DNA from 3 places in the Streptomyces sp. NBC_00178 genome. Region 2 is predicted to be linked to each of the others. Evidence: riboswitches for the same ligand, from Rfam matches in the RefSeq annotation. Region 2 holds a riboswitch; each other region holds the start of a gene.

Region 1 (10,241 bases), 4.5 Mb from region 2:
CTGCTCAGCGGCTGGGTGGCACTGACCGGGGTCGAGCGGGTGGCCGAGGACGCCCCCTGGCCGAGCGCGGCCCTGGGCGGGCTGCTGTGGGCTTCCCTGGTCGCGGCCGTGTGGTGGTTCGCGGAGTGGACGCAGTCGCCGCTGCGCACCGCGCGCGAGGCCGCGGAGGCGCGCCGCCGGGAGGCCGCCGTCGCGTACGGGGAGACCGTGCCCGCCGACGGGGACACGGACAAGGACGCGGACACGGGCGGTGGCACCGATGCCGGTCCCGGGTCCGCCGGCCGCTCGCACGACTCCCCGGCACCGGCCCGGCACTGACGCCCCGTCACCGACGACGTGAACCGCCCGTGCGCACCTCCTGGGTGCGCACGGGCGGTTCACGTTGCGGTGAGCTTCGGGTCACAGGCCCCGGGGGCCGTCTCCCGCCGCCGTCGCCTCGGCGAGCTTCTGGAACTCGCCCAGGTCGTAGTTGGCGAGAGCCGAGTCCAGGTTCGTCAGCGCGCCCAGGTGCTCCACGAACCCCTTGGGGTCGTACTCGATCTGCAGGGCCACCCGGCTGGTGCGCTCGTCGATCCGGTGGAACGTGACCACTCCCGCGTGGTGCACGCCCTCGATCGTCTTCCAGGCGATGCGGTCCTGCGGGACGACCTCGGTGAGCTCCGCGACGAAGCCCTTGTCGGCGCCCGGCAGCGACAGCTGCCAGGAGAAACGGCGCTCGTCCATCGGGTCGACGCGCTGGACGTGGCTCAGGAACTTCGGCCACTGCGTCACATCGCTCCACAGAGCCCAGGTAACGGCGACCGGGGCCTTGATGTCGACGGTTTCGACGAGGGAGGAGGACATGTCATCACCCTTTTCGGACTCGATTGCGGCTTCCGCACCCGGGTACCCGCTCGTCGTCGCCCCACGCATGATCCCCGGCGCTCCCGCTGCGGGTGCGTCGGACCGGGCCGGGCTCAGCCGTGGTTGACCGGCAGGACGTCCGGCGAGAGCGCTCCCGCGTAGGCGGCGGCGCTCGTCATGTGGCGGCGGTGGTGGCGACGGCAGAGGACCTCGTAGCCGACCTCTCCGGCCGGCCGGTCGACGTCGCCGACGACGACCTGCTCCCCCTCGACGACCATCGCACCGTCCACGGTCCTGGCGTTGTGCGTGGCGCGCGCGCCGCACCAGCACATGGCCTCGACCTGGAGTGTCTCTATGCGGTCGGCCAGTTCGATCAGGCGCTGCGAGCCGGGGAAGAGCTTGGTGCGGAAGTCCGTGGTGATGCCGAACGCGAAGACGTCCAGGCCCAGGTCGTCCACGACCCGGGCCAGTTGGTCGATCTGCTCGGGCGCCATGAACTGCGCCTCGTCCACGATCACGTGGTCGACCTTGTCGCCCCTCGACATGCGCCCCACGAGGTAGCCGTACAGGTCCATGCCCGGGGCCGCCTCGACCGCGTCCGTCACGAGGCCCAGCCGCGAGGAGAGCTTCCCCTCCCCCGCCCGGTCGTCGCGGGTGAAGATCACCCCTTGCAGACCGCGGGCCGACCGGTTGTGACTGATCTGGAGGGCCAGGGTGCTCTTTCCGCAGTCCATCGTTCCGGAGAAGAACACGAGCTCGGGCATGAGGGGGTGCGCGCCTTTCGGGGTGCGTGTGCGGTACGGGAAACAGGGTTACGAGCGTACTTCGAGGAGCGGGACCAGCTGTTCCACGGGGGTCAGCGAGCCGTGCATCCCCACCATCACCGACTCGTGGGGTTCGTTGACGGAGGCGGTGATCACCACGTCGTCGTGGGCGGCGGCCACGACGTCGCCGATCCTGCCGTACACACGCTCGTCGATCCGAGGGCCGAACCAGCCGGCGGCGACGGCCTCGTCGCGGCTCGCCACCCAGAACTGCTCGCCGAGCACCTCGCGCCACACGGTCAGCACATCGGCCTCGGCCCCGGGCACGGCGTACACATGGCGTGCACGGCCCTCACCGCCCAGCAGGGCGACGCCCGCGCCGAGTTCCCAGTCCTCGTCGAAGTCGATCCGGGACTGTTCGTCGAACGGGATGTCGATCATGCCGTGGTCGGCCGTGACGTAGAGCGCCGAGCGGGGCGGGAGCTGCTCGGCGAGGCGCCGGGCGAGCCCGTCGACGTACATCAGCTGGCCGCGCCAGGCGTCGGAGTCGACGCCGAAGCGGTGGCCCTGGCCGTCGACCTCGCTGTAGTACGTGTAGACGAGCGACCTGTCGCCCGCGGCGAGCCGCTCGGCGGCGAGGTCCATGCGGTCCTCGCCGGTGAGCCGGCCGAGGAAGGAACCGCCGCTGAGCGCGACCTTGGTCAGCGGGGTCTGCTCGAAGTTCGGCGCGGAGACCTGCGCCGTGCGCACCCCCGCGGCGTCGGCCCGCTGGAAGACGGTGGGGTGGGGCTGCCAGACCTTGGGCTCGGTCCAGGGCCTCCAGCGGAGCTGGTTCATCAGCGCGCCGGTCTCGGGGTTCCGCACGGTGTAGCCGGGAAGGCCGTGCTCCCCAGGGGGCAGGCCCGTGCCGACGGAGGCGAGCGAGGTCGCCGTGGTGGACGGGAAGCCCGCGGTGATCGGCCGGCCGGTACCGCCCCGGGAGGTGGGGAGGAGGGAGTGCAGGAAGGGCGCTTCGTCGGGGTGCGCCGTGATCTGCTCCCAGCCGAGGCCGTCGATCAGGAAGACGCAGTTCCGGTCGGCCGGGGTGAGCTCGGGGATCGACGCCTCGAAGCCGGGTACGCCCTGTCCGGCGGCGAGGGTCGGCAGCAGGTCGGCGAGCGAACCGCTGCCGTACTCCGGCGCCGGTGCTGACTCGGGAGCGAGCAGGACGGGGTCCTGCCAGGCCGGCTGGGCCATCAGCGGCCGGTCGCCGCGGTCACGGCCGTGGCCTCGGAGAGCGCCTGGGCGAAGGCGAGGGTCTGGCGCACGGTGTCCGGGCCGTCGCCGGCCTCGCTGACCCGCAGGCTCAGGTCGTCGGCGGTGGAACTGCCCGTGTAGCCGTGGTCCGCCTCGCAGTTGGGGTCGCCGCAGGCGGCCGGCTCCAGGTCGATCCGGGAGACGGCGCCCCAGCCGATGGTGAGCACGACCTCGCGCGGCAGCGTGCCGGGCACGTACTTCTCGGGGTCGGCGACGACGCGGCTGACCACGACGGACGAGATCCTGTCGAGCTTGACGGACTCGGTCGACGTCGTGGCGTACGGCGTCGGGGAGCTGTTGTCGGCCGCCTGCTCGTCGGTGTGGCTGACGATGAAACGGGTGTCCGTCAGGACGAGGACCGTGACGTGCCGGCGGACCTCGTTGGAGTCGAACGTGGTCTCCTGGTGCACCAGGTACGACGCGACCGGCTCCCCGCCGACGGCGGCCTCCACCGCCTCGGCCACGAGGGCCGGGTAGTAGCCGCTGCGCTCGATCGCCGTGCGCAGCCCCTGGGTCGTCGTACCGGTCTTTGCCATGCCGACCATCCTACGGGGGGCAGGTGGCTGCCGGGGACGCGTGAGCGGGCCGCCCGGGTCAGTAGCTGGGGAGGCGCCGGGGACCGATGTCGCTGCGCGCGGGCGGCGGCGCGAGACGGACGCTCGCGCCGAGCACGCTCAGGCCGCTCGTGGCGACGACGACCGGTTCCAGGGCGACCGAGACCACCTCGGGGTGGTCGTCCACCAGCCGCGACACCCGCAGCAGGAGCTCCTCGAGCGCCGCGGTGTCCGCCGGTGCGGAGCCCCGCCAGCCGAACAGCACCGGCGCCGCCTTGATGGACCGGATGAGTTCGGCCGCGTCGCGGTCGGTCACGGGCACCAGGCGGTGGGCGGTGTCGCCCAGCAGCTCGGAGGGCGCGCCGGCCAGGCCGAAGGAGAGGACGGCCCCGGCGGCAGCGTCGATCGAGGCCCGTACGACGGTGTCGACGCCCCGGGGTGCCATGGCCTGGACGACGGGGCGGAGTTCGGCGGGACTGCCGAGCAGGGACGTCAGTTCGTCGTAGGCGCGGCGCAGGGCCTCCTCGTCGACGAGGTCGAGCCGGACGCCGCCCAGGTCGGCGCGGTGGCGCAGATGGGGTGCCGTGGTCTTGAGGGCGACCGGGTAGCCCAGCCGCCCGGCCGCGGCGACGGCGGCGCCGGCGTCGGGGGCCGGAAGCGTGGGACGCACGGGGACGCCGTAGCCGGCCAGGAGCTCCTGGGACTCGTCGTGGGTGAGGGGACGCCCGCGCGGGTCGGGGTCCGTCCCGAGCAGCGCGTCGATGAGCGCGGCGGTGCCCGGTGCGTCGATGGTGTCGTCGAGGAATTCCGGCACCTTGCCGGGGGACGCTGCCTGGCGGCGCCACTGCGCGTACTTCACCGCTTCGGCGAGGGCGCGCACGGCCCGCTCGGCCGCCGGGTAGGCGGGGATCCGTCCGGCGCGGGGGGTGTGCCGGGCCTCGTCGGGCGCAGGTGCGGGCGCCGCCGGTGCGGGGCCGCGTGGTTCGGCTCCGGCCGGGGCGGCGGGCCGCCGGGGCGGGGGCGGTGCGGCCGTACCGGCCGCGTCGGCGAGCGCCTGGGCCAGGCCGCCCATCTCCACGTGCACGACGGCGACCGGCTTGGCCGGGCCGTCGGCCGCCGCGTCGCGCAGCGCGGCACCCAGCACCTCCCCCTCACCGGTCTGCGCCTCGCCGTTCTCCCCCACCCAGGGGATGGCGGTCACGATCACCCCGTCGCAGCCCGGGTCGGCCAGGGCCTCCGCGAGGGCGTCCCGGAAGTCCTGGGGGCTCGCGGCTGTGGTGAGGTCGCGGGGCGGGCGCGGACGCAGCCCTTCCGCCAGGCACGCGTCGTACGTGAGGAGCCCGAGGGATTCGGAGTTGCCCAGGATCGCCACCCTGGGGCCGTCCGGCAGGGGCTGCCCGGCGAGGAGCAGACCCACGTCGACCATCTCGGTCACGGTGTCGACCCGGATCACACCGGCCTGGCGCATCAGTGCGGAGACGGTCGCGTCGGGGATACGGCTGACGGGCACGGCGTGGCCCGGCGGGTTGGTACCGCTGTGCCGGGCGCCCTTGACCACGACCACGGGCTTGACCGCGGCGGTCCGGCGGGCGAGCCGGGTGAACTTGCGCGGGTTGCCGAGTGATTCGAGGTACAGCAGGGCGACATCGGTGTCCTGGTCCTCGAACCAGTACTGCAGGAAGTCGTTGCCGGAGACGTCGGCCCGGTTGCCCGCGGAGATGAAGGACGACAGTCCCGCGCCGCGGCGGTGGAGACCGGACAGGAGCGCGATGCCGATGGCGCCGGACTGGGTGAAGAGGCCGATGCGCCCGGACTGGGGCGATTCGGGGGCGAGGGAGGCGTTGAGGCGGACGGCGTCGGAGGTGTTGATGATGCCGAAGGCGTTCGGCCCGATGATCCGCATGCCGTACGACCGTGCCTGGCGGACCAGTTCGCGCTGCCGTTCCCGCCCGTCGGCGCCGCGCTCGCCGTAGCCTGCGGAGAGGACGACGACGCCCTGGACCCCGTGCTCACCGCAGTCGGCGACGGCTTCCGGCACCCGGTCGGCGGGGACCGCCACGACCGCGAGGTCGACGGGCTCGCCGATCTCGCCCACGGAGCGGTGCGCGGGCACGCCGTCGACCGTGGCCAGGCCGGCGGCGAAGGAGGTGTTCACCGCGTAGGTGCGTCCGGTGAAGTCCGAGCCCAGGAGGTTGCGCAGGACGGTGCGGCCGACCCCGCCCTCCGCGCGGCCGACGCCGACCACCGCGACGGAGCCGGGGGCGAGCAGGCGCTGCACGGAGCGCGCCTCGGCCCGCTGTTCCCGTGCGCGCTGGACGGCGAGGGACTCGGCCGTGGGCTCCAGGTCGAGGGTGAGGTGCACCGAGCCGTCCTCGAAGCTGCGCTGCTGGGTGAACCCGGCATCGCGGAACACCTTGATCATCTTGTTGTTGGCGGGCAGCACCTCGGCGGCGAAGCGGCGGATCCCCCGTTCCCGGGCCACCGCGGCGATGTGCTCCAGGAGCGCCGACGCCACTCCGCGGCCCTGGTGGGCGTCCTGGACGAGGAAGGCGACCTCGGCCTCGTCCGCGGGGGCGGAGGCGGGCAGGCCCCGCTCGTCGATGCGGTCGAAGCGGACGGTGGCGATGAAGTCGCCGCCGACGGTGACGGCCAGTCCCACCCGGTCGACGTAATCGTGATGGGTGAAGCGGTGCACGTCGCTCGCCGAGAGCCGGGGGTACGGGGCGAAGAAGCGGTAGTACTTCGACTCGTCGGAGACCTGCTCGTAGAAGCTGACCAGCCGCTCGGCATCGTCGGTGGTGATGGGCCGGATGCAGGCGGTGCCACCGTCGCGGAGCACCACGTCCGCCTCCCAGTGGTCGGGGTACGCGTGATGCGGACTCTGCTCCGGGGTGGGCTCCATGGGCAAAGCGTACGACCGCCGCAGCGGTCGCGGCGGGTTCACGGCGGGGGCACGCTGAGTGAGCCCGCGGGCGGCCGTCCGGCCCGCTCCGGGACCGGGCACAGCAGGGCGCACCACATGAGAGACTGGTCTAGACAACTCATTACACCTGAAGGGCAGAACCATGGCTGAGCGCCGCGTCAACGTCGGTTGGGCCGAGGGCCTGCACGCCCGCCCCGCTTCCATCTTCGTCCGTGCCGCCACGGCCTCCGGCGTCCCCGTGACGATCGCCAAGGCTGACGGCAACCCCGTCAACGCCGCCTCCATGCTCGCGGTGCTCGGTCTGGGCGCGCAGGGCGGCGAGGAGATCGTGCTCGCGTCCGAGGCGGACAACGCCGAGGCCGCCCTGGACCGCCTGGCGAAGCTGGTCGCCGAAGGGCTCGAGGAGCTCCCGGAGACCGTCTGACCCCGGCCGCTCCCGTCCGGAATTCGCTCTGCGAAAAGCCGCGGCACCCCCACGGGGGCCGCGGCTTTTCTGTTTCCCGAACCTTCGCTTTTCCATTACCGCAACCGCCGGGAACGTCATCGGAAAGGAGATCAGGGCAGCGGAAATAAAGCCCTCCGGCCGTCGCTCTCTTTGTATACGGCGTCATTGTTAATGACGGGCTCCCGCGGTGTTTACGCGGTGTTGCGAAGTCCTCACCCTGGTTCCGGCCGCACGGCCGGATGTGGCGGTGCGGCGCAGCCGGTGGGCCGCCGTGACCCGCTCGGCGTGCTGGACGGCGAGCGCCCTGGCCCGTTCCGCGTCCCCGCGCGCCACCGCGTCGACGAGGGCGCCGTGCTCGGCCCAGGACTCCGCGGGCCTGGCGGGCTGCTCGACGGCGTACATCCAGGCGATCTTGTGCCTCAGCTGGGTGAGCAGCGCGATCAGGGCGGGGCTGCCCGACGCCTGGGCGAGCGTCTCGTGGAACCAGCCCCCGAGCGAGCGCAGATCCTCCCCCTCGCCCCGCCGCGCCCTCTCCTGCCCCAGCCTGACCAGGCCCCGGAGCACCTTCAGGTGCGCGTCGGTACGGCGCTGTGCCGCGCGCGCGGCACCCAGCGGCTCCAGCAGCATCCGGATCTCCAGCAGGTCGGCCGCCTCCTGCTCCGTGGGTTCGGCGACACAGGCGCCGGCGTGCCGGCGGGTGACGACGAACCCCTCGGACTCCAGGGTGCGCAGCGCCTCGCGCACGGGGACACGGGAGACGCCGTAGCGACGCGCGAGCACCTCCTCGGTGAGGCGGCTTCCACGCTCGAAGACACCGGAGACGATGTCGTCGCGGATCGCCGTGCATACCGAATGCGCGGGAATGCGCATGTCCGAACCTCCGCCTTAATCCCCGCGAAACGCGGCCGATCGACGCCTGTTCTGTGACTCTATTGCAACCGGCCGGAATTTCCGATGGCGGGGTGGAATCCATGGATATCTTTTGGCCGGAAGGAAGTTCCGCACGGCTCCCCGGGGGACGGCGAAGGCCCCGGCGCGATGCCGGGGCCTTCGTCGGAGCGGTGCGTGCGGGCGGGCCTGGGTCAGACCTGGACGCCGTGGGCGCGGAGGTAGGCGACGGGGTCCATGTCCGAGCCGTACTCGGGGGTGGTGCGGGCCTCGAAGTGCAGATGCGGTCCGGTGGAGTTGCCGGTCGAACCGGAGAAGGCGATCCGCTCGCCCGAGGCGACGCTCTGGCCGACCTTGACGCCGATGGAGGAGAGGTGGCCGTACTGGGTGTAGGTGCCGTCCTTCATCCGCAGCACGATGTTGTTGCCGTAGGCGCCGCCCCAGCCGGCCTCGACGACCGTGCCGGCGCCGACGGCGACGACGGGGGTGCCGGACGCGGCCTGGAAGTCCACGCCGGAGTGGGTGCCGGAGGACCAGAGCGCGCCGCCGGTCTTGTAGCCGGTGGTGACGTGCGAACCGGCGACCGGCAGGTGGAAGGCGTTGAGGCGGGCGCGCTCGGCGGCGCGTGCGGCGCGCGCCTTCTCCTCGCGGACCTCCTTGGCGCGGGCCTCCGCCTTGCGCTCGGCCTCGGCCTTCGCCTTCGCAACGGCGGCCTGGTGCTGCTGGGCCTCCGCCTGGGCCTCGATCTGCGCGGCGAGACTCGTGTCGAGGGCGACCGTCTGGACCAGACCGGTGCTGCCGGCGGTGACCTCGGAGTCCGCGGCGAGTGCCGGGGAGGCCGTCGCGCCTATGACACCGGTGGTGGCCAGGGCCGCGATACCGGCGGCCCGGGCGCTCGAACGCGTCAGGCGGCTCGGGGCACGGTGCTTCCCGGTGGCACGGATGAACGCCATGAAGTGGCTGGTTCCTTTCCTTCCTTCTCGCCTACCGGGTTAGCTGACGGGTTCGGAGCAGGAAGGTCTCCTACGGACCCCTCCCGTCTCGCGTGAGACGCGGGGATCCGATTCACCCCAGGGACTTGGTGGGTCCCCGGCTCCCCAGGCTCGCGCCTGACGGGGACTCGGCGATGGCTGTCCGGTGCCGCGGTCGCGGCTCGGGTCCGGCGGACAGCCGAGCCGACGCTAGGACGGGCGCCTCACCCGCTCCAAACCGAAAGGGTCTTTTGTCGGACATCCCACAGGATGAACGCGCACGTCCCTTGATAAATCAGACAAAAGACAGGACCCCGGCGGGGATGCCCGCCGGGGTCCTGAATGTGCCGGATCGTCAGCCGCTGACGATCGACACCTCGCCGATGCCCAGCGCCCTGACGGGGTCCGCGATCTGCGCGGCGTCCCCGACCAGCACGGTGACCAGACGGTCGACGGGGAAGGCGTTGACCACCGCGGCCGTCGCCTCGACCGTGCCCGTCTCGGCCAGGCGCGCGTACAGCGTGGCCTGGTAGTCGTCCGGGAGGTGCTGCTCCAGCTGGTCGGCCAGGGTTCCCGCGACGGAGGCAGCCGTCTCGTACTTCAACGGGGCCACGCCCACGAGGTTCTGCACGGCGGTCTCGCGCTCGGCGTCGGTGAGCCCCTCGGCCGCCAGGGTGCGCAGGACCTTCCACAGGTCGTCGAGCGCCGGCCCGGTCGACTCCGTGTCCACGGAGCCGCTGATGGCCAGCATCGCCGCGCCGGTGGGGCCGGACGACGAACCGGGTGCCGTCGAACGCAGCACCTGGCCGAACGCCCGGACGCCGTAGGTGTAGCCCTTCTCCTCGCGCAGCACGCGGTCCAGCCGGGAGGTCAGGGTGCCCCCCAGGCAGTACGTGCCGAGGACCTGGGCGGGCCAGACGCTGTCGTGCCGGTCGGCGCCGATCCGCCCGATGAGGAGCTGGGTCTGCACGGCCCCGGGGCGGTCCACGATGACGACGCGGCCGGTGTCGTCCGCGGTGATCGGGGGAACCGGGCGCGCGGGGACCGAGTCGCCCGACCAGTCGCCGACGGTGTCGGCGAGCAGCGCGTCCAGGTCGATGCCGGTGAGGTCGCCGACGACGACCGCCGTCGCGGTGGACGGACGGACGTGGGCGTCGTAGAAGGCGCGGACGGCCGCCGCGTCGATGCGCCGCACCGTCTCCTCGGTCCCCTGGCGTGGACGCGACATACGGGCCGTCGCCGGGAAGAGCTCCTTGGAGAGCTGCTTCGCCGCCCGCCGGGCGGGGTTGGCCTGCTCGTGCGGGATCTCGTCGAGCCGGTTGCCCACCAGACGCTCGATCTCGCTCTCCGCGAAGGCCGGGGCCCTCAGCGCCTCGGCGACCAGTCCGAGCGCCTTGACGAGCCGGGAGGCCGGGACCTCCAGGGACACCCTGAGGCCGGGGTGGTCGGCGTGTGCGTCGAGCGTGGCGCCGCAGCGCTCCAGCTCGGCCGCGAACTCCTCGGCGGAACGCTTGTCCGTGCCCTCGGACAGCGCGCGGGCCATGATCGTGGCCACAC
Region 2 (10,241 bases):
GGCCGCGCAGCGAGGTCACGAAGGCCGCCCAGGCCGCACCTGAGAGGCTCAGGTGCGCACGTGACGTGTCCTTGGAGTCCCGGACGGCGAGTCTGCCGGGGGCGACGAGCGCGGTTTCCACGCAGTTGTTCATTCCGGTGCTGCGGCTGCTGCGCCGCCACTCGGTCGCGGACGTGGTGAGCTGTGCGGGACGGTCGGACATCGTGCCCCCCTCGGGCAGTCTGAAGGTTCCGTCTCACCGTCGCCGGCCAGCGCGGCGATGAGGTCCAGCGAACGCTCCGGCGACAGCGCGTGGGCCTGCATCGTGCGGAAGGCCGAGCTGTACGCCTCGAGGTCTTCTCTCCGCTCCAGATAGAGGCTACTCGTCAAGTGGTCAAGAACGACCACATCCAGATCAGATGTGCTCGGAAAGGAGAAGATAACGAAGGGTCCGGTGAGGCCGACGTACCCTCCCGCCTCGAAGGGCAGCAACTGCAGGGTCACGTGCGGAAGCCGGGCGGCCCGCAGCAGGTGCCGCAGCTGTTCCCGCATCACCCTGGCGCCCCCGACCTGGCGCCTGAGGACCGCCTCGTCGAGCACCACGCTGAGGCGCAGTGGTCCGGGCGTGTGGAGGACGCTCTGCCGGGCGAGCCTGACCTCCACCAGGGAGTCGAGAGCCGAGGGGGGCAGGCCGTCCAGGGTGGAGAGGGTCACGGCTCGCGCGTAGTCGGCGGTCTGGAGGAGCCCCGGCACCACCGATGTCTCAAGTGTGCGTGCGGCCTCCGCCTGCGACTCGAGACTGATGAAGTCACGGTACTGCGGCGGAATGAGGCCCCGATAGGCGTGCCACCAGCCGCTTCCGCCCCCGCCCGCGGATCCGGCGAGCGTCTGGAGCAGGGAGCGCAACTGCCCGTCGTCCACGCCGTAGACGTCCAGTAACCGCGTCACGTCGTCGGGGGACACCCCGCTCGCGCCCGTCTCGATCCGGCTCACCTTCGACTGGTGCCAGCCGAGCATGCCCGCGGCTTCCCGGCTCGTGAGTCCGGATGTGTGACGCAGACCGCGCAGCTCTTCGCCGAGTTTGCGGCGGCGTACGACCGGGCCGTTGCGCACGGCGGCCTCCCTCCGTTGTACGGAGAGCCGACCCCGTCCGGGGCGGCTCGGAAAGTGGCCAGTGTGGCGCCCGGTCACGGTTCCCGGGGCATGGTTCACCGGAATGGGCGACAGATATATGCATATCTTGGTGGATCGCAGGTACGGACGGCCCGGGAGATGGCAGTCTGACGCGAACCACATTCCGGACCGGTTGCGGAACGGTCGGGGCGGGAAGGGACGGCGACGCCATGGCAGACCATCAGGAAGCGACCGTCACCTTGCCGAGCGACCCGGCCTCGGTGTCCGCCGCCCGCGGTTACGTCGCGCGGGTACTCACCGAGTGGGGCCTCGCCGAAGGCGGCGAACTGGCCGACGCGGTAAGGCTGATCGTCTCGGAACTCACCACCAACGCCGTCCAGCACACCTTCGGACTGTCACCCACCTTCACCGTCGACCTCCGGCTCGACCGGGACGAGGAGTTCTACCTGGGTGTGACGGACAGCCACCCCCGCTGGCCGCAGAAGCTGCCCGCGGCCGTCCGCCAGGACAACGGCCGTGGCATGGTGATCATCCGCTCCCTCACGAAGGAGTGCGGGGGGAGACTCAGCGTCATCCCCACCCCCGACGGGGGCAAGACCGTCTCGATCGTCCTGCCCTGGCCCGTCCCCGCGCAGGCCTGACACAGACTCACGGCGCGCCTGCCCGGCCGAAACCACTCCGCAGCAGTGCCAGCAGCGTGGCGGCGGCCGCCGTGTTCTCCCGGCCCCGGTGGACCACCGAGATCGTCCGGCGGAACCCTGCCTGCTCCAGCCGTCGGACGGCCAGCGGCGCCGGGGACATGGCCGCGACCATCTCGGGTACCACGGCGACACCGAGGCCGGCGCTGACCAGCGCGCAGACGAGTGCGTACCCCGGTGACTCGCACACGACCGCAGGGGTCGCACCCGCCTCGGCCAGCGCGCGTTCCACCCCGCGGCGGGGCGGATGCAGCGGCGCGCTGCTGATCAGCGGGCGACCCGCCAGATCGGCCAGGGGAAGCGGGCCGCTGCTCCCGGACAGCATCTGCCCCGGCGCGGTGACGAGCACCAGGTCCTCGACGAGCAGCGCATCGGCCGACACCCCGGCCGGCAGGGGCGCCGCGGCAGCGGGTTCGTACGCGTGGGTCAGTGCCAGGTCCACGTCGCCCGCCGCCACGGCGGCCACACCCGCGGGAGGCTCGTAGTCCGTGACCGCCAGCTCCACATCCGGGTGGGCGCGCCGGAAGGCGGTCAGGACCGGCGGCAGCAGGTGGATTCCGGCCGTCACGAAGGTGCCCACCCGCAGTCTGCCGCCCGACAGTCCCGTGAGCCGGGCCAGCTCGTGCCGTGCCTGGTCCATCTCGTCGAGGACGCGCCTGGCCCGGCCGGCCAGCAGCTCGCCGGCGGCGGTCAGCCGTGCCCCGCGGTGGTGCCGGACGAGGAGGGCGGCGCCCGCCTCCCTCTCCAGCTTGGCCAGCTGCTGGGAGAGCGCCGGCGCCGTGTAGCCCAGCCGGGCGGCGGCCCGGGTGATCGATCCGGCCTCGGCCACCGCCACCAGTGCGGCCAGCCTGACGGGGTCGTACATGAAGCATTCCTTTTGGCAGACCCAGAAGATTGCAAGTACACGCTAAAGGCTCCCACGGGTCAGAGTGTCTCCATGGACGCACAACTTCTGGCCTTCGTCGCCGTGGCGGCAGGCATGGTCGCGCTGCCCGGCGCGGACTTCACCGTGGTCGTACGCAACGCCCTGGCATCCCGCCGCTCCGGCCTCGCCACCGCGGTCGGAGTCGCCGGAGGGCTGCTCGTGCACACCGCGCTGGCGGTGGCCGGGCTCGCCGCCGTGCTCGTGGCGACGCCCGTTCTCTTCCGCACCGTCCAGTTGCTCGGCGGGGCGTACGTGCTCTACCTGGGCCTCAGCGGACTCCGGGCGATGCGTAAGCGGCCCGCCTCGGCTCCGGGCACGGAGGAGGCGGGCCGGGGCGGGACGGCGCCGGGCCCGGGACGCTCGCTGCGCCAGGGTTTCCTGACCAACGCGCTGAACCCGAAGGCGCCCGTGCTCTTCCTCAGCCTGCTGCCGCAGTTCGTCCCCGACGGCCAGGCGCCCCTGCCGAGGACGCTGCTGCTCGCCTCGGTGGTCGTGCTGCTCGCGCTCGTCTGGTTCCCGGCCGTGGCGCTGCTCGTGGACCGTCTCGGCAGGTGGCTGCGCCGGCCGCGTACCGCCCGCGCCATCGAGGGCGGCAGCGGCACGGCGCTCACCGCGCTGGGACTCGTGCTGGTGACCGGGCCCCTGCTGCACTGATCACGGTGGGAAGTGGTGCCGAAGGCGTCGGGCGGACGAAGGGGTCAGCGGACCCTCCCGTACCAGACGCTGTTCGACCAGATCTTCTCCAGCCGGACCACCGCCCCGGTCTTCGGGGAGTGCCAGATCCGGCCGCTTCCGGCGTAGATCCCGACGTGGTAGACACCGCGCCCCGAGTGAAAGAAGACCAGGTCGCCGCGTTTCCGCTGCGACCTGGAGATATGGCGGGTCTTGTTGTACTGCTGCTGCGCCGTGCGGGGAAGTTTCTTGCCCGCTTTCCGATACGAGTAGAGCGTCAGCCCGGAGCAGTCGAACCGGTGCGGGCCTGTGGCGCCGTATCTGTAGGGCGCGCCCTTCTTCGAGGCGGCGATGTCGAGAGCCCTCGTCGAATGGCTCGCGGCCTCGGCGTCCTCGACGAAACCGGGCGCCAGCATCGTGGTGCCTACGGCGAACGTGAGAACCGAGGCCGTGCCGACCCGGGCGAACAGAGACGGGACATGAACCTGCGCAGTCATGCGCAACCCTTCGTCAGCCGCCTGTGAAGGATGACCTGTCGGGTTCGGGCTGGCGAAGTTGCCCGGCCGCGCAAGGCGGCTTCACCCCGAGGGCCGTCCGGATGTCCGGGCGGCCCGTTGTGCTCGGGTCCTCCACTCCTGCCGATCCACTTCTGTCGACCAGGCATCCGGACAGCGGCAGGACTCGGCGTCCGCCCGGACCGCCCCGCCGCGGCGGCGGGGGCTTGTCGTCCCAGGGATCTTTACGCACGCCCCGCCGGATTTCCTCGCTGAAGCCGCGCTGTGTGAGAGTCGTCACCACTGATCCATTCGGGTGGACGAGGCTGATCCCGTGGCCGCTCGGCCGCGCCGGACCAGCCCCGCACCAGCGGTGGAACGACAGATTCCGTTCACTGTCCGCGCCGCATGCGCAAGTTGGGCTGTCCCTCGGGAGGGGGACCTTCTACGCCGAACGAGCGAGGAAAACTCATCGAGTCGTCGGGCGTGTCGGCAAGAGCGCCGCAAGGGAGTTCCCTCGCCGGGGAGTCAGGCGCCTGTGTTCAGCCGGCCGGCGCGGGCGGCACGGCGACCCGCCCGGCCCGCCGCTCCCCGTCCAGCACCCGTAACGCCCTGGCCAGCGTCTCCGCGTGGATCCGCGACTCACCCCGTTCGTGCATGAGCGTGAGCGCGTCGCGCAGGACGACCGCCCTGGAGGCGAGCGCCTGCGCCGCCCGCAGCGCCCCGTACGTATCGCCGCCGCGGGCGGGGTTGATGCGGCCGAGCTGGTCGAGCGCCTCGAGGTAGGAGTCGATGAACTCGGCCTCGGCGCGGGTGAGTGCGGGCAGGGGCGGGAACTGGGGTGTGAGCATCGCTGGTTCACCTCGCGGGGTGCGGCGGCTGGGACGGAGTGCGGTTCTCCACGACGTGGTCCACCAGCCCGAACGCCAGGGCGGCCGGGGCGTCGAGGATGGTGTCCCGCTTGATGTCGGCGCTGATCTCCTGTGCGGAACGCCCTGTGTGGAACGCCGGCATCGCTGTGAGCAGCTCACGCTCGCGCGACAACTCGCGTGCCGGGATCCCGAGATCCGAGGGCTGCCCCCGCACCGGCTCCTCCAGGGCGGGTTGCTGAATGACTACCCGGGCGCCGGGCAGCGCATGTCGCGACCGGGGGCGCCCGCGGCCAGCAGCACCGCGGCGCCGGAACCCGCTCGGCCGATGCAGAAGGTCTCCACCTCGCAGACGAGGAAGCGCATGGTGTCGTCGATCCGATCCTCGGAGCCGGCCGAGTGCGGACGGCGCCGCTTCGGCGTCGCCGCGGAGCACCGCGGCCACGACCGGGACGACCGACCGACCGGGGCTCCCGCCGCCGACGGAACGCAAAGTCGCGCCCTCCGCCGCGCGGGCGGGGAGGACGCGACTCGGCGCGGAGGGCGGGCCGTTCAGGCGAGTGCGGGCTCCGGTGCGTGCTCGGCGGTCTCGACGCGGCGTGCCGGATCGTCGCGGTGCCCGCGCCCGCCCACCAGTACGGCGGTCAGGCCGAGGGCGGCCCACACCGCGAGGGTCAGCGCAGGTCCGCCCGCCGCGTGACCGTCGAAGAAGGCGACCGACCGCAGCAGGGAGCCGCCCGCCCCGGGCGGCAGCCACTGCCCGAGGACGCCGACCGGTGCGGGAAGCAGTTCGGGCGCACTGGTCACGCCGGAGAACGGATTGCCCAACAGCACCATCAGCAGCGCCCCCAGGCCGATGCCCGGCGTGCCGAGGAGTGCGGCCAGCCCCGCCACCGCCGAGCCGATCGCCACGACGGTGAGTCCGACGACGCCTGCCTCTGCCCACCAGTCGCCCGTGATCACGCCGAGCCAGCTGTGGGCCAGAGCGGTCGCCACGAGCCCGACCAGGGCCGAGGCGCCGATCAGGGTCGCGGCCGCCCGGGCCCCGCGTAGCTTCAGCAGGGTGACGATCGCCCCTGCGGCGACTCCGGCCAGCGCGAGCGGCAGGATGCTCGCGCCGAGCGCGCTGCCGCGGGGGTCGGCCTCCGGGGCGGCGACGACGTCGGTGACGGGTATGCCGCCCCCGCCGGGTGCGGCCGCCGCCACCGCGCCGGTGAGCAGTTGTGAGACGACCGGACTCGCGGCCGAGGCGGTGAGCAGCCGGGGGCCCTCGGAGGTGACCACGACGGCCCCGTATACGACCCGCTCCTCGATCGCGGTGCGGGCGGCGGGCTCATCCGCGTACCGGTGGATCTCGAAGGCTCCCTCCTCCTGCTCGAACCGCTTCTGCAGCTGATCGGCGGCCGGAGCCGCGCCGGCGACGCCGACGGGCAGGTCGCGGGGCGCGATCCGGGCGGCGGGCCACGCGAAGGCCCAGAGCGCGAGCGTGACGATCAGGGGGACGAGCAGCACGGCGGCCGCCGCCCGGCGGTTCGGTGCAGCAGGCATGGAGGATGCCTCGTTTCCAAAGAGAAGGATCGTTCGTTTTTCGTTGTCAACTGTGCGGGCCCGCCGCTCGGCTTGTCGAGAATGAATGTTCGTTCTACGCTTTTCGGATGGCACGCGTTTCCCAGGAGCACCTCGACGCCCGCCGCCGGCAGATCCTCGCCGGCGCCGCCCGCTGCTTCGCCCGCAACGGTTTCCACGGAACATCGATGCAGGACGTGCTGAAGGAGGTCGGGCTGTCCGCGGGAGCCGTCTACCGCTACTTCGCGGGGAAGGACGACCTGATCGCGGCCATCGCCGACGAGGCGTTCGGCGGCATCCGGCACGCCTTCGAGGACGCCGCCGAGATCACCCCGCCGCCCACTCCGGACGTGCTCCTCGGCAGGGTGCTGCGCACCTTCCTGGCGGGGCAGTTGTACGGCATGGAGCGGCGGACCTGCGCGGCGCTCATCGTCCAGGTCTGGGCCGAGGCTCTGCGCAGCGACCGTCTGTCCACAGCCTTCAGCGACGGCTACGCCGGCATGCGCGTGGGCTGGGCGAAGCTCGTGGAGGCCTACCGCGCGGCCGGCATCATGCACGCCGACGTCTCCGCCGACGACGTCGCCCGCACGATGATCGCCACCGCCCAGGGGTTCATGGTGCAGGAAGCGCTGTTCGGCGGAGTCGAACCCGAGGTGCTGGAGAACGGCTTGCGGGGCCTGATGTCCATGGGGCCGCAAAAGATCAGTTAACGCGCCGGAAAAACTTTCGCCCTAACGTGCAATACCTGGCCGCGGAACCCTCTTCATCGTTCAACAGAGTGTTGAAGGCGGGATAGGGTCCCGCTGCGCCCGGGGCAGGTACCGGGCGGAAGACGAAGAGGTGGAAGCGTGCAACTGACCCCGCACGAACAGGAACGCCTGCTCATCCACGTGGCGGCCGACGTCGCCGAGAAGCGCAGAGCACGCGGCCTGCGGCTCAATCACCCCGAGGCGATCGCGCTGATCACCTCGCACCTCCTGGAAGGTGCACGCGACGGGCGGACGGTCGCCGAACTCATGGCCTCCGGCCGCAAGGTGCTCACGCGTGACGATGTCATGGAGGGCATCCCGGAGATGATCCACGACGTCCAGGTCGAGGCCACCTTCCCGGATGGCACCAAGCTCGTCACCGTCCACGAGCCGATCGTCTGACGGGGGAGCGGCCGATGATCCCCGGAGAGATCCTGTACGCGGAAGACGCGGTGCCACTCAACGAGGGCCGCCCCGTCACCCGCCTCACCGTCCTCAACGCCGCCGACCGGCCGGTCCAGGTCGGCTCGCACTACCACTTCGCCGAGGCCAACAGCGGTCTGGAATTCGACCGGTTGGCGGCCCGCGGACTGCGCCTGAACATCGCTGCCGGAACCGCTGTGCGCTTCGAACCCGGCATCCCCGTCGACGTCGAACTCGTCCCGCTCGCGGGCCTGCGCATCGTCCCCGGACTGCGTGGCGAGACCGGAGGTCCCCTCGATGCCTGAACTCAGCCGTCCCCTGTACGCCGACCTGTTCGGCCCCACCACCGGTGACCGCATCCGGCTCGCCGACACCGATCTCGTGGTCCGCATCGACGAGGACAGGTCGGGCGGTCCCGGGCGCGCCGGGGACGAAGCCGTCTTCGGCGGCGGCAAGGTGATCAGGGAATCCATGGGCCAGGCGCGCACCACCCGTGCCGAAGGCGCACCGGACACCGTCATCACCGGAGCGGTCGTCCTCGACCACTGGGGTGTCGTCAAGGCCGACATCGGTATCCGCGACGGCCGGATCACCGGCATCGGGAAGGCCGGCAACCCCGACACGATGGACGGAGTCCACCCCGACCTGGTCATCGGACCCGAGACCGAGATCATCGCGGGCAACGGCAAGATCGTCACCGCGGGTGCCATCGACGCGCACGTGCACTTCATCTCGCCGACCCTCATCGACCAGGCGCTCTCCTCCGGCATCACCACCCTCGTCGGCGGAGGCACGGGCCCCGCCGAAGGCACCAAGGCCACGACGATCACCCCCGGACCCTGGCACCTCGCCCGCATGTTCGAGGCGCTCGACGGGTACCCGGTCAACATCGGACTGCTCGGCAAGGGCAACACGATGTCCCGGGACGCGATGCACTCCCAACTGCGGGCAGGCGCGCTGGGGTTCAAGATCCACGAGGACTGGGGTGCTACTCCCGCCGTGATCGACGCGTGCCTGAGCGTCTGCGAGGAGACGGGTGCGCAGCTCGCCATCCACACCGACACGCTCAACGAGGCCGGCTTCGTCGCCGACACGCTCGCAGCCGTCGCGGGGCGGACCATCCACGCCTACCACACCGAAGGGGCGGGAGGCGGGCACGCGCCCGACATCATCAGCGTGGTCTCGGAGCCCTACGTCCTGCCCAGTTCCACCAACCCGACCCGGCCGCACACGGTCAACACGATCGAGGAACACCTCGACATGCTGATGGTGTGTCACCACCTCAACCCCACCGTGCCGGAGGACCTGGCCTTCGCCGAGTCCCGCATCCGGCCGTCCACCATCGCGGCGGAGGACATCCTCCACGACCTGGGTGCCATCTCGATCATCTCGTCCGACTCCCAGGCGATGGGCCGGATCGGTGAAGTGGTCCTGCGGACCTGGCAGACCGCCCACGTCATGAAGCGGCGGAGGGGAGCGCTGCCCGGCGACGGCGCCGCCGACAACAACCGGGCCCGTCGCTATGTCGCCAAATACACCATCAACCCCGCCGTCGCCCAGGGGCTGGACCGTGAGATCGGATCCGTCGAGACGGGGAAGCTCGCCGATCTCGTGCTGTGGGATCCCGCCTTCTTCGGGGTGAAGCCGCAACTCGTCATCAAGGGGGGCCAGATCGCGTACGCACAGATGGGTGACGCCAACGCGTCGATCCCCACGCCGCAGCCGGTCATGCCGCGGCCGATGTTCGGGGCCGTGGGGAGGGCGCCCGCCGCCAACTCCTTCAACTTCGTCTCCGCCGCGGCCGTCGAGGACGGACTCCCCGAGCGGCTGGGGCTGGGCAAGCGGTTCGTGCCGATCACCAGCACCCGAGGTGTCACCAAGGCGGACATGCGGGAGAACGACGCGCTGCCGCAGGTGCGCGTCGATTCCGACAGCTTCGCCGTCACCATCGACGGCGAGCGTGTCGAACCCGCTCCCGCGGCGGAACTCCCGATGGCCCAGCGTTACTTCCTCTTCTGACAGCAGGTCAGCACCTCATGACGACGCGCGCAGCACTGCTCGTCCTCGCCGACGGCCGGTTCCCCGCCGGTGGCCACGCCCACTCGGGTGGCGCGGAGCCGGCCGTCAAGGCGGGACGCATCCGCGACGCCCGGGACCTGGCCGGCTTCTGCCTGGGCAGGCTCCACACCACCGGCCTCACCTCCGCCGCACTGGCCGCCGCCGCGGCCCACGGTCTCGATCCGCTCGCGCTCGACGAGGCCGCCGACGCCCGTACCCCCTCGCCCGCCCTACGCGCCGCCGCACGCAAACTCGGCCGCCAGCTGATGCGGGCCGCCCGCGCCACCTGGCCCAGCCCCGAACTGTCGGCCCTTGCCGCGGCCCTGCCCCGCGGGGCCCACCAGCCGGTCGTCCTCGGCCTCACGGCGCGGGCAGCGGGTCTCGGACCCGAGGACGCCGCCCACTGCGTCGCCTACGAGACGGTCAGCGGCCCGGCCACCGCGGTGGTCCGGCTGCTCTCCCTCGATCCCTTCGAGGCCGCCGCGGTCCTCGCCCGCCTCGCACCCGAACTCGACCGGGTCGCGGCGCAGGCGGCCGCGGCGGCGCGCAAGGGCATCGACGCGCTGCCCGCCGCCTCCGCCCCCCTGCTCGACATCTCCGCGGAGGCCCACGCGGCCTGGCCGGTCCGCCTGTTCGCGTCCTGAACCGCCGCTCGCCCCCCGAACCACCGATGC
Region 3 (10,241 bases), 5.4 Mb from region 2:
CGCACCCGGATCGGTGGCGTGGCGGCTGGAGTGCGCCTGGGGCGGGGAGACGTTCACCGAGCACTGGCGGCGCTTCCTCGATGAGGTCGATCCGGCCGGGGTGAGGGCACTGCTGATCGGGCCCTGGTGGGAGGACGAGTACTCGTCCTTCCGGCCGGTGGTCGAGGCGATCGCCGCGGACGCACACCGATTCCCGGCCCTGCGCGCTCTGTTCCTCGCCGATGTGGAGAGCGAGGAGTGCGAGCTGTCCTGGCTGCAGATGTGCGACATCACCCCGGTACTCGAAGCCCTCCCGCTGCTGGAGGAACTGACGGTGCGAGGCTGTGGGGAGTCCGTCTCGGACGGGGAGAACCTCCGGCTGCGCCCTGTCCGGCACGCGGCACTGAAGTCGCTCCGGTTCGAGTCCGGCGGCCTGCCCGGACACGTCGTCCGCGCGGTCGGCGCGTCCGGACTGCCGTCGCTGGAACACCTGGAGTTCTGGTTCGGCTCCGAGTGGTACGGCGGTGACGCGTCCGTCGCCGACCTGGCCCCCGTGCTGTCCGGCGCCGCGTATCCCGCACTGCGCCATCTCGGTCTGCAGAACAGCGAGATCCAGGACGAGATAGCCGTCGCGGTCGCCTCGGCGCCGGTCGTCGCGCGGCTCGACTCCCTGTCCCTCGCGATGGGCACCCTCAGCGATGCGGGTGCCGAGGCCCTGCTGGGCGGGCAGCCGCTCACCCATCTCTCGGCCCTCGATCTGCACCACCACTACCTCAGCGCCCCGTACGTCGCCCGTATCGAGGACCTGTGCGCCCGGGCGGGCATACGGGTCGATCTCGAAGGGGCCGAGGACTGGGACGACGAGGACGACGAGTCGCGCTATGTCGCAGTCAGCGAGTAGCGCGCCCCCGCGCCTCGCGGTGGTCGGCATCCCCGGCAACCGCAGGGTCGGCCTCTTCCAGGACGCCGTGCGCGCGGCCGGGCTCCCGGCGGCGCGCACGGTCTCCTGGGCCGATGTCCTGCGGGGCGACGTGCTCCGGGGCGATGCCGGCTTCCTGCCAGGGGAGACCGTGCGCGTCGACTCCCCGGGGGAGGACGCGGAGGTGGACAGGCTCCTGCGCGGGACCGACGATCCGACGAGAGTGGAGGGTTCGGCCCGCTGGTACGCCCGTTTCACCGCGGCCGTGCGGGACGTCGCGCGGGCCGCAGGCGCCGCGGGGGCGGAGATGCTGGACGCTCCGCAGGACATCGCGGTGCTGTTCGACAAGCGGATCTGCCACGGTGTCCTGGATGCCGCGGGGGTGCCCGTACCGGACTCCCCCACATCGGGGCCAGGAGCCGGGCCGGTGCGTGGCTGGGCGGACGTGCGTGCGCTGATGTCCGATCACCGGATGCCCCGGGTGTTCGTGAAGCCGGCTCACGGTTCGTCGGCCTCCGGGGTGGTCGCCCTGGAGACGGCCGGTCCGGGGAGGGTCCGCGCGGCCACCTCGGTGGAGCGGGACGCCGCCGGCCGGCTGTTCAACTCGCTGCGGGTGCGCAGGTGCACGACGGAGGGCGAGGTGGCCGCGCTCATAGACGCCCTGGCGCCCGACGGATTGCACATCGAGCGCTGGCTGCCCAAGGCGTCCCAGCGGGGCCGGGTCGCCGACCTCCGGGTCGTGGTGGTCGCGGGCCGGGCGACGCACGCGGTCGTGCGTACCAGCCGGCACCCCATGACCAACCTGCATCTGGGAGGGGCGCGAGGCGACCTCGGCCAGGTCCGGACCTCGGTGGAGGCGGCGGGCGGCAGCTGGGGCGCCGCCCTGGCGGTCTGCGAGCGGGCCGCCGCCTGCTTCCCCGGCACGCTCTGCGTGGGGGTCGACCTGCTGCCTGCCACCGGCTGGCGGCGCTTCACCGTAGGCGAGGTCAACGCCTTCGGGGACCTCCTGCCCCGTCTGACCGGGCTTCCCGGCAGCGGGGCGGAGGGCCTGGACACCTATGGCGCGCAGATCGCCGCCGTACTGCACCGAACAAGGAACGACCGTGCCACCCACGCACCCTGACCACACGTCCACCGGCACGGAGAACCCGGCCCCGGACTCACCCCCGATCCCGAACCCGGACATGAACGCGGTCGTGGGGAGTCATGACCTGCTGATGGTCACCCTGGACACGCTGCGGTTCGACGTGGCCCAGGATCTGGCCGCGGCCGGGCGCACACCGAATCTCGCCCGGCATCTGCCCGGTGGTGCCTGGGAGAAGAGGCACGCGCCCGGCAGCTTCACGTACGCCTCCCACCAGGCGATCTTCGCGGGTTTCCTGCCGACGCCCGCCTCGCCGGGCCCCCACCCGCGTCTGTTCGCCGCGCGCTTCGCCGGCAGCGAGTCGACCGCGGACGGCACCTTCGTGCACGAGACGCCCGACATCCTCTCGGGCCTGGCCGCGGTCGGCTACCGCACGGTCTGCGTGGGTGGCGTCGGCTTCTTCAACCGGCGTCCCCCGCTGGGCTCCGTACTGCCCGGCCTGTTCCAGGAGAGTCACTGGGAGCCGGAGTTCGGCGTCGCCTCACCGACGTCCTTCGAGGCGCAGGTCACCCGAGCGGAGCAGGTCGTCGCCGGACTCCCCGCGGACCAGCGGCTCTTCCTGTTCGTGAACGTGGCGGCGCTGCACCAGCCCAACTGGTTCCACCTGCCGGGGGCCACGGCCGCGTCCGGCGACTCGAAGGCCACCCACGCCGCCGCCCTGGAGTACGTGGACCGGCACATCGGCCGGCTCTTCGACGCGGTGAGCAGCCGCCGCAGGTGCTTCGCGATCGTCTGCTCGGATCACGGCACCGCGTACGGGGACGACGGCTACACCGGTCACCGGCTCGGGCACGAAGCCGTGTGGACCGTGCCCTACGCCCATTTCTTCCTCGACCAGGGGGCAGCACGATGACCGTCACCACCACGAGCCCCTACGTGAGCTACGTGTACGCCTATCCCCACAAGACCGCCTACCGGCCGCTCGGCTCCCACCCCGCCGGGCGCCCGCTCCTGAGCGGGCTGTGGGCCGGGGAGAGCAAGGACGCGCTCTCGCTCTACGCGCACATACCCTTCTGCGAGGTCCGCTGCGGCTTCTGCAACCTCTTCACGAGGGTCGGCGCCCCCGACGAGCTGACGACCCGGTACCTCGACGCACTCGACCGGCAAGCCGTGGCGGTCCGTGACGCGCTGGGCGACGGCGCACCGGTGCGTTTCGCGGCGGCGGCGTTCGGCGGCGGCACTCCCACCTACCTCGACGCCGGGGAGCTGGACCGTCTCTGCGACATCGCGGAGAAGCGGATGGGCGCCGATCTCCGTTCCGTGCCCCTGTCGGTGGAGACCTCGCCGTCGACCGCGACCGCGGACCGGCTGTCCGTCCTGGCCGGCCGTGGAGCCACCCGGATCAGCATCGGCGTACAGAGTTTCGTGGACGCCGAGGCGCGCGCGGCGGTGCGCCCTCAGCGCCGGTCCGAGGTGGAGGCCGCCCTCGGGCGCATCCGGGAGGCGGGCGTCCCGGTGCTCAACATCGACCTGATCTACGGCATGGACGGTCAGACGGAGGCGAGCTGGCGCACCTCGCTGGACGCCGCTCTGGCATGGCGGCCGGAGGAGCTGTACCTCTACCCGCTGTACGTGCGCCCGCTGACGGGCCTCGGGCGCCGTGGCGGAGGAGCGGAGTCCGGTCCGGACGCCGCCTGGGACGAACAGCGGCTCCGGCTGTACCGCTCGGGCCGGGACCACCTCCTGGCGCACGGCTACGAGCAGGTGTCGATGCGGATGTTCCGCCGCGCGGACGCCGCCCCGACAGGCCCGGAGGACTACGCCTGCCAGACCGACGGCATGATCGGTCTCGGCTGCGGGGCCCGGTCGTACACGTCCTCCCTGCACTACTCCTTCGACTACGCCGTGGAGATGCGGGAGATCAGGGGCATCATCGACGCCTTCACCGGCACCGCGGACTTCTCCCGGGCGGAGGTCGGCCGCTACGTCGACGAGGGCGAGGCGCGCAGGCGGCATCTGCTGCAGTCGCTGCTCCAGGCCCGGGGCATGCGGACCGCCGAGTACCGCGACCGTTTCGGTGCCGATCCGTACGCCGACTTCCGTGCCGAACTGGATCTCTTCGCCGGGCGGGGCTGGCTCGACGCCACCACGGGCCCCGGCCTGCTGCGTCTCTCCCCCGAAGGGCTGGCCCACTCCGACGCGCTCGGGCCGGAGCTGTTCTCCCCGGAGGTACGGGCCGCGATGGCCGCGTACGAGGCGAAGTGAGCGGGCCGGTGGGCAAGGACCTGACCATCCTGTACCGGGGTCCGCTGGCCTCGTGCGACTACGACTGCCCCTACTGCCCGTTCGCGAAGCGCCGGGACAGCGGCGAGCGACTGCGCGCGGACCGGGCGGCCCTGGAGCGGTTCACCGCCTGGGCCGCCGAGCAGTCGGGCGACCGGCTGTCGGTGCTGTTCACCCCGTGGGGCGAGGCGCTGGTCCGTTCCTGGTACCGGCGGGCGCTGGTCGAGCTGTCCCGTCTGCCGCACATCGCGAGGGTCGCCGTCCAGACCAATCTCAGCGGCCGTACCGCGTGGCTGGCGGAGGCGGAACGGGACAAGGTCGCCCTGTGGTGCACCTACCACCCGGGCCAGACGCCGTACGAGCGGTTTCTCGGCCGGTGCCGGGAGCTCACGGCTCTCGGCGTGCGCCACAGCGTCGGAATCGTCGGTCTGCGCGAGCACCTGGCCGAGGCCCGGCGGCTTCGCGCCGCGCTGCCGTCCGAGGTCTACCTCTGGGTCAACGCCGCCGAGGGGCACACCTATACGGACGAGGAGGCGGCCGACTGGACGGCCCTGGACCCGCTGTTCCCCTACAGCAGGCATCCCCACCGCTCGGCCGGTCTGCCCTGCCGGACCGGTGAGTCCGTCGTCTCGGTGGACGGTGACGGGACGGTGAGGCGCTGCCACTTCGTCCGTGACGAGCTCGGCAACCTCTACGACGGCAGCTACCGGGACGCCCTCGGTCCGCGCGGCTGCCCACGCGACGTGTGCGACTGCCACATCGGCTACGTGCACCTGGAGACGCTGCCGCTGTACGACGTCTTCGCGGGCGGTGTGCTGGAGCGGATACCCGCCCGTCCGGTGCGGATGCCGGCGCCGGCCGGGCCCGTGTCCGCACCGGCCGGGCCCGTGTCCGCGGGACCGGCCCGGCCGCTCCTGCCGTTCGTCAGCAGTCGCTGAGAAGCCGACGGGCTGTCACAGCGGCAGCAGGTCGGGGCGTTTGGCCTCCACGTGGTCACCGGAGGACTCACCGCGCAGGCGCCGGCCGATCCACGGGACGAGGTACTCCCGCGCCCAGTTGATGTTGTCGCGACGCACTTCCAGGGTGCCGCGCTGCGCCTGCGGGGGCCACGCCTGATCGGGGTCGGCCGGCACGTCGAGTCCGAGGACCTGGGCGGCGCGGAGCGCGACCCGGGTGTGCCCCTCGGGCGAGAGGTGCAGCCGGTCGTTGTCCCAGGCCCTGCGGTCCTGCACGGACCGCAGGGACCACAGGTCCAGGACCGGGCAGTCGTACCGGTCGGCGATGGACCGGACGTGTGCGGTGTAGGTGGCGATCTTGCCCCGCAGGTGCCGGAGCACCGGGATACCGCGGGTGTCGAAGCCGGTGGTCACCATGACGGTGCCGACCGCCTGGGTGAGGTCGGCCACCGCGCGCTCGAAGCGCTCGGCGACGTCGTCCGGGTCCGAGCCCGGGCGGAGGATGTCGTTGCCGCCCGCGCAGAAGCTGACCAGATCGGGGGCCAGTTGCTTGGCGCGGGGCACCTGTTCCTCGACTATCTGGTCGAGGAGTCGTCCGCGTACGGCGAGATTGGCGTACCGGAAGATTCCGTGCGGGTCGTCCACCGGGCCGGCCATCGCGTCGGGGACCGGGAGCTGGTCCGCGAGGAGAACGGCGAAACGGTCCGCCCAGCCGACGAGCCTTCCGTCCGGACCGGGGTCCCCGACGCCCTCCGTGAAACTGTCGCCGATCGCCGCGTACGACCCGATGATGCCTCGTCGTCTGTTTCTCGAATCGTCTGCCACAAGGGATTATCCTGCACCCTCGAATGTGACCTACGCGACCGTAATAAGGGGTTGACGGGTGGTGACAAAGACCACCCGGTCAGGTTTTGGTAAAGCCGGAATAAGCCGAGGGGCGATGCGCCGTCGCGCATCACCCCTCGGCCGGACCCCTGGGTCATGTCCCTCAGATGGTGACGCCGTGCGAACGCAGGTAGGCGATCGGGTCGACGTCGGAGCCGTAGCTCGGGCCGGTGCGGACCTCGAAGTGGAGGTGCGGGCCGGTCGAGTTGCCGGTGGTTCCGGACAGGCCGATCTGCTGGCCGCCGGTGACGGTCTGTCCGGCCGAGACCTCCAGCGAGGACAGGTGCGCGTACTGGGAGTACATGCCGTCGCTGTGCTGGATGACGACCTCGTTGCCGTACGCACCGCTCCACCCGGCGGAGACGACGGTGCCGGGTCCGATGGAGCGGACGCTGGTGCCCGAGGCGGCCTGGAAGTCGGAGCCCGTGTGGTAGCCGCTGGACCAGCTGGCGCCGGCCACGTGGTACTGGGTGGTGACGGTGGGGTGCTCGACCGGAGCCGCCCAGCCGGAGGCGGTGGCCTCCGACGCGGCGGTGGTCTTCTCGGCCGGAGCGGCCTTTGCGGCCTTCCCGGCGGCGGGCGCGGCCTTCGCGGCCGGCTTCGCGGCGCCGGACGCCTTGGCGCCGAGGGTCAGCTTCATACCCGGGACGATCAGGCTCGGGTTGCCGCCGATGACGTCGCGGTTGTCCTTGTACAGCTTCTGCCAGCCGCCCTTGACCTTCTTGGCGGTGGCGATCTTCGCGAGGGAGTCGCCGGAGACCACGGTGTAGGTCTTCGGGGCGTCCTTCGCGACGGCGGCGGGCGCGCTCCGGGTGACGGCGGCGGACTTCACCGCGGGGGACGCCGGCTCGGCCGCGTGGGCGCCGGTGGCGCCGATCAGCGGGAGGGCGAGTACGGCGCCGCCGGCCCCTGCGGCAAGGATGCCTCGGGAGAGCGGACCGGACTTCTTACGACGGTGCTTGCCGTGTGCGGGCATGGGGAATTCCTCTCCGGCGCCTGCGAGGTGAGCTGTCGGGTTCGGGCTGGAGATGCCCGGCCGCGTGGTGACGCGTCTTGACCCCGAGCCGTTCCGGATCGCTCCGGCCGGCGACTTACCTGGTTCCCCCGCTCCTGCCACGCGTGAGTCGGTGCGGATTCCGGGCGGCGGCAGGATTCGGCGTTCCGTCCGGATTGAGCGTGACCGTAGGCGAGCGAGGACTCGGGTAACAAGCCTCGGATTCCCGGCCGGAATCCCCGATTCAATTCCGTTATGGAATTCCCGTCACACTCCGTGGATTACGGATCTTGGTTTTCCGTGAGGCGTCCGGAATACCCACGGGCACCTTCACCACACACCGTCACGGATATGATCCCGCTCACCCGCCTCCCCCCATGTCCCGCACAATCAGGGCATGTTCTGGTAAATGCACCAATACGGACATCGCGCTGCCCGCTCCTCCGCACAGGGCGATACGGCGGGGACGCGACGCGTGCGCGATGCAGCCATGTCGTATCGTCGCGAGCGTGTCCCGTCGGCGAGCGGCGCCGGCGCCAGACCCTCCAGGAGCCCTTGTGACGCAGCTGCCAGAGGTCCCCCCGGCCGGCCCCGAGCCGACGGACGTGGACCTGACCGGTGTCCGCAACTTCCGCGACGTCGGCGGGCTCCCGACGAGCGACGGCCGCACCGTCCGCTTCGGGCGCCTCTTCCGCAGCGGCCACCTGGCCCACGCGACCGCGTCCGACACCGCATTCCTCGCCGGGCTGGGCCTGCACACGATCTTCGACTTCCGCAACGCCGCCGACCACAAGCTCGACGGACACGACGTGGAACTGCCCGGCGTCCGGAACGTCAGCATCCCGCTCTCCGACCCGGCCGACGGCGCGGAGTTCTGGCGGCTGGTGCGCGACGGGAACATCCAGCAGCTGCGCTCGATCCTGGCCGACGGCAAGGGCACCGAACGCATGGTCCTGTCCTACCGCTCGATCATCACGGACCGGACGGCCGAGCACAGCCGGGTCCTGCACGCGCTGGCCGAGGACAGCGTCCCCGCACTCATGCACTGCGCCGCGGGCAAGGACCGGGCGGGCCTGTCGGTCGCGGTCTCGCTGCTCGCGGTCGGCGTCGAGAAGGAGGCCATCGAGGCCGACTACCTCAAGTCCAACGACGCCCACCGCCGCTACAAGGTGCACCGCAGCGACACGTCTCCGGTGGGCATGTCGGAGGAGGTCATGGAGCTGCTCAATCCGCTCTTCGGCGCCCACCGCGAATATCTCGACGCGGCGTTCGCCACGATCGAGGAGACCTGGGGCAGCACCGACCGCTACCTCCTCGAAGGGCTGAAGATCAGCCACGAGACGCGCGAGAAGCTGCGTGGGCGCCTCGTCGAGGGCGCCTGACGGCGACGGGACGGGCCCTGCCCGGCCGTGGTGGGAGACGGGCAGGGCCGGCAGTCGGCTCTCAGCCCTTGCCCGCCACGGTGAAGAGCAGGAAGAGGAAGGCCGCGACGACGTGTCCTGCCACCAGGTAGGCGATGAGCCGGATGACGACCCCTCGGGGCATCCGCCGCTCCTGTGTGTCCCCGTCGTCCCCCGGCCGGGGGCGCGGGGTGAGCGGGTCGTAGTACTCGGAATCGGACATGTCAGCCCTTCCTTGCGGCCCCTGGGAGACCGGAGCGACGGCACTGCGGCCTCCATGAGCGGCCGAAGCGGGAACGATACGTGGGATCAGAGCCGGACCGCGGGGCCGAGGCACAGCTCGGCGGCCGGGCTCTGGAGCAGTGTGTGGACGAACAGCAGGCTCGCCCCGCCGCGGCCGAGCGCCGCGATCCGGTGCGGGGTGAGGGAGTCGAAGTGGGCGCTGTCGCCCACGCCGAGGTCGTGCACGGTTTCCCCGAGCACGACCCGCAGCCGCCCGTCGAGGACGTACAGCCACTCCTCGCCGGGGTGGACGCGCACGAGTTCGCTCTCGGTGCCGTGGGGGACGTGGACGCGCAGCGCCTGCATGGCGCGTCCCGAGCCGCCGGCCTGCCGGTAGAGCCAGCCGCCGGACCCGTCGCCGAGTGCGTCGTCGATCGGTCCGCCACGGACGATCGCGTCACGTTCCGGCGGCATCTCACCCAGGAGCTCGGAGACGGTCGTACCGTAGATCCGGGCGAGACCGAGCAGCATCGGCAGCGAGGGCTGGCGGCGCCCGGTCTCGAGCCGGGAGAGGTGGGCCGGGGAGAGTCCCGCCCGCGCGGCGGCGCTCTCCAGGGTGAGACCGCGGTCGCGGCGCAGCTCGCGCAGGCGTGGGGCGACGCCCGGAAGGTCGTCGGCCACCCCTCCGTCAGGAGGATTCATGCCCCCATTGGGCCAGGAACTTTCCCCTGAGGCAACTTTATTGCCTCAGGGGCAAAAGACGGGCGGAGCCGGGTTCAGCGATTGACGGCGGCCTGTTTCACCAGTGTCCGGCCGAAGTCCCACATCAGCCCGTTGCCGCTGTGCGCGTCGTCCATGACCGCGGTGAAGGCGGTCACGAAGCGCTCCACCTCCGGCTCCCCGATGACCAGGGGCGGAATCAGCTTGATCACCTCCAGGTGGTCGCCGGAGACCTGGGTGAGGATGCGGTGCTTGCGCAGCAGCGGCACCACCACCATCTGCGCGAACAGTCCCTTGCGGGCCGCCTGCAGCATCGTCCAGCGGCTGCGCAGCCGGAGGGACGACGGCCGGCCGAACTCGATCCCGATCATCAGCCCCCGCCCCCGTACCTCGTGCAGCAGCTCGTAGCGCCCGACCAGGGCCGCGAGCCGGTCGCGCAGCAGGTCGCCGGTGCGGCGGGCGTTCGCGACGGTCTCCTCCTGCTCCATCACGGAGAGGACGGCGAGCCCGGCGGCCATGGCCTGGGCGTTGGATCCGAAACTCGCGGAGTGGACGAGGACCCGGTCCATGGAGGAGTAGACGCGCTTGAAGATCCAGTCCCTCCCGAGCGTCGCACCCACGGGGACGTATCCGCCGGAGAGCGCCTTCGCGACGCAGAGGAGGTCGGGCTCGACCCCCTCATCGTGCTGGTAGGCGTAGAAGTCCCCGGTCCTGCCGAGTCCCGTCTGCACCTCGTCGACGATGAGCAGGGCCTTGTGCCGGCGGAGCAGTTCCTGCGCCTCCCGGAGGAAACCGGGAG

What was found. A riboswitch is a leader RNA that binds a small molecule or an ion and turns the genes downstream of it on or off. The one in region 2 is predicted to bind cyclic di-AMP.
Region 1: another riboswitch for cyclic di-AMP. It lies ahead of OHT61_RS24440 (M23 family metallopeptidase); the one in region 2 lies ahead of OHT61_RS04380 (C40 family peptidase).
Region 3: another riboswitch for cyclic di-AMP. It lies ahead of OHT61_RS28050 (M23 family metallopeptidase); the one in region 2 lies ahead of OHT61_RS04380 (C40 family peptidase).

What each region holds. Positions count from the first base shown of each region.
Region 1 covers NZ_CP108143.1:5,562,304-5,572,544, reverse strand. The annotation lists gene OHT61_RS24480 (hypothetical protein) at 1-318, shown strand, start outside; gene OHT61_RS24475 (SRPBCC family protein) at 400-843, opposite strand; gene OHT61_RS24470 (thymidine kinase) at 957-1,607, opposite strand; gene OHT61_RS24465 (alkaline phosphatase family protein) at 1,656-2,843, opposite strand; gene OHT61_RS24460 (DUF5998 family protein) at 2,843-3,439, opposite strand; gene OHT61_RS24455 (bifunctional acetate--CoA ligase family protein/GNAT family N-acetyltransferase) at 3,498-6,359, opposite strand; gene OHT61_RS24450 (HPr family phosphocarrier protein) at 6,523-6,804, shown strand; gene OHT61_RS24445 (GntR family transcriptional regulator) at 6,994-7,695, opposite strand; gene OHT61_RS24440 (M23 family metallopeptidase) at 7,908-8,666, opposite strand; cyclic di-AMP (ydaO/yuaA leader) riboswitch at 8,681-8,849, opposite strand; gene OHT61_RS24435 (M16 family metallopeptidase) at 9,040-10,241, opposite strand, start outside.
Region 2 covers NZ_CP108143.1:1,040,234-1,050,474, reverse strand. The annotation lists gene OHT61_RS04405 (DUF397 domain-containing protein) at 1-202, opposite strand, end outside; gene OHT61_RS04400 (helix-turn-helix domain-containing protein) at 130-1,092, opposite strand; gene OHT61_RS04395 (ATP-binding protein) at 1,323-1,754, shown strand; gene OHT61_RS04390 (LysR family transcriptional regulator) at 1,762-2,676, opposite strand; gene OHT61_RS04385 (LysE family translocator) at 2,749-3,390, shown strand; gene OHT61_RS04380 (C40 family peptidase) at 3,435-3,905, opposite strand; cyclic di-AMP (ydaO/yuaA leader) riboswitch at 3,909-4,081, opposite strand; gene OHT61_RS04375 (hypothetical protein) at 4,445-4,753, opposite strand; partial or broken gene OHT61_RS04370 (ATP-dependent Clp protease proteolytic subunit) at 4,761-5,143, opposite strand; gene OHT61_RS04365 (ABC transporter permease) at 5,324-6,319, opposite strand; gene OHT61_RS04360 (TetR/AcrR family transcriptional regulator) at 6,427-7,047, shown strand; gene OHT61_RS04355 (urease subunit gamma) at 7,186-7,488, shown strand; gene OHT61_RS04350 (urease subunit beta) at 7,503-7,814, shown strand; gene OHT61_RS04345 (urease subunit alpha) at 7,807-9,528, shown strand; gene OHT61_RS04340 (urease accessory protein UreF) at 9,546-10,211, shown strand.
Region 3 covers NZ_CP108143.1:6,415,320-6,425,560, reverse strand. The annotation lists gene OHT61_RS28080 (STM4015 family protein) at 1-880, shown strand, start outside; gene OHT61_RS28075 (STM4014 family protein) at 861-2,021, shown strand; gene OHT61_RS28070 (STM4013/SEN3800 family hydrolase) at 2,083-2,895, shown strand; gene OHT61_RS28065 (STM4012 family radical SAM protein) at 2,892-4,247, shown strand; gene OHT61_RS28060 (STM4011 family radical SAM protein) at 4,256-5,203, shown strand; gene OHT61_RS28055 (SGNH/GDSL hydrolase family protein) at 5,219-6,046, opposite strand; gene OHT61_RS28050 (M23 family metallopeptidase) at 6,210-7,082, opposite strand; cyclic di-AMP (ydaO/yuaA leader) riboswitch at 7,087-7,246, opposite strand; gene OHT61_RS28045 (tyrosine-protein phosphatase) at 7,658-8,482, shown strand; gene OHT61_RS28040 (DUF6126 family protein) at 8,544-8,723, opposite strand; gene OHT61_RS28035 (helix-turn-helix domain-containing protein) at 8,810-9,424, opposite strand; gene OHT61_RS28030 (aspartate aminotransferase family protein) at 9,499-10,241, opposite strand, start outside.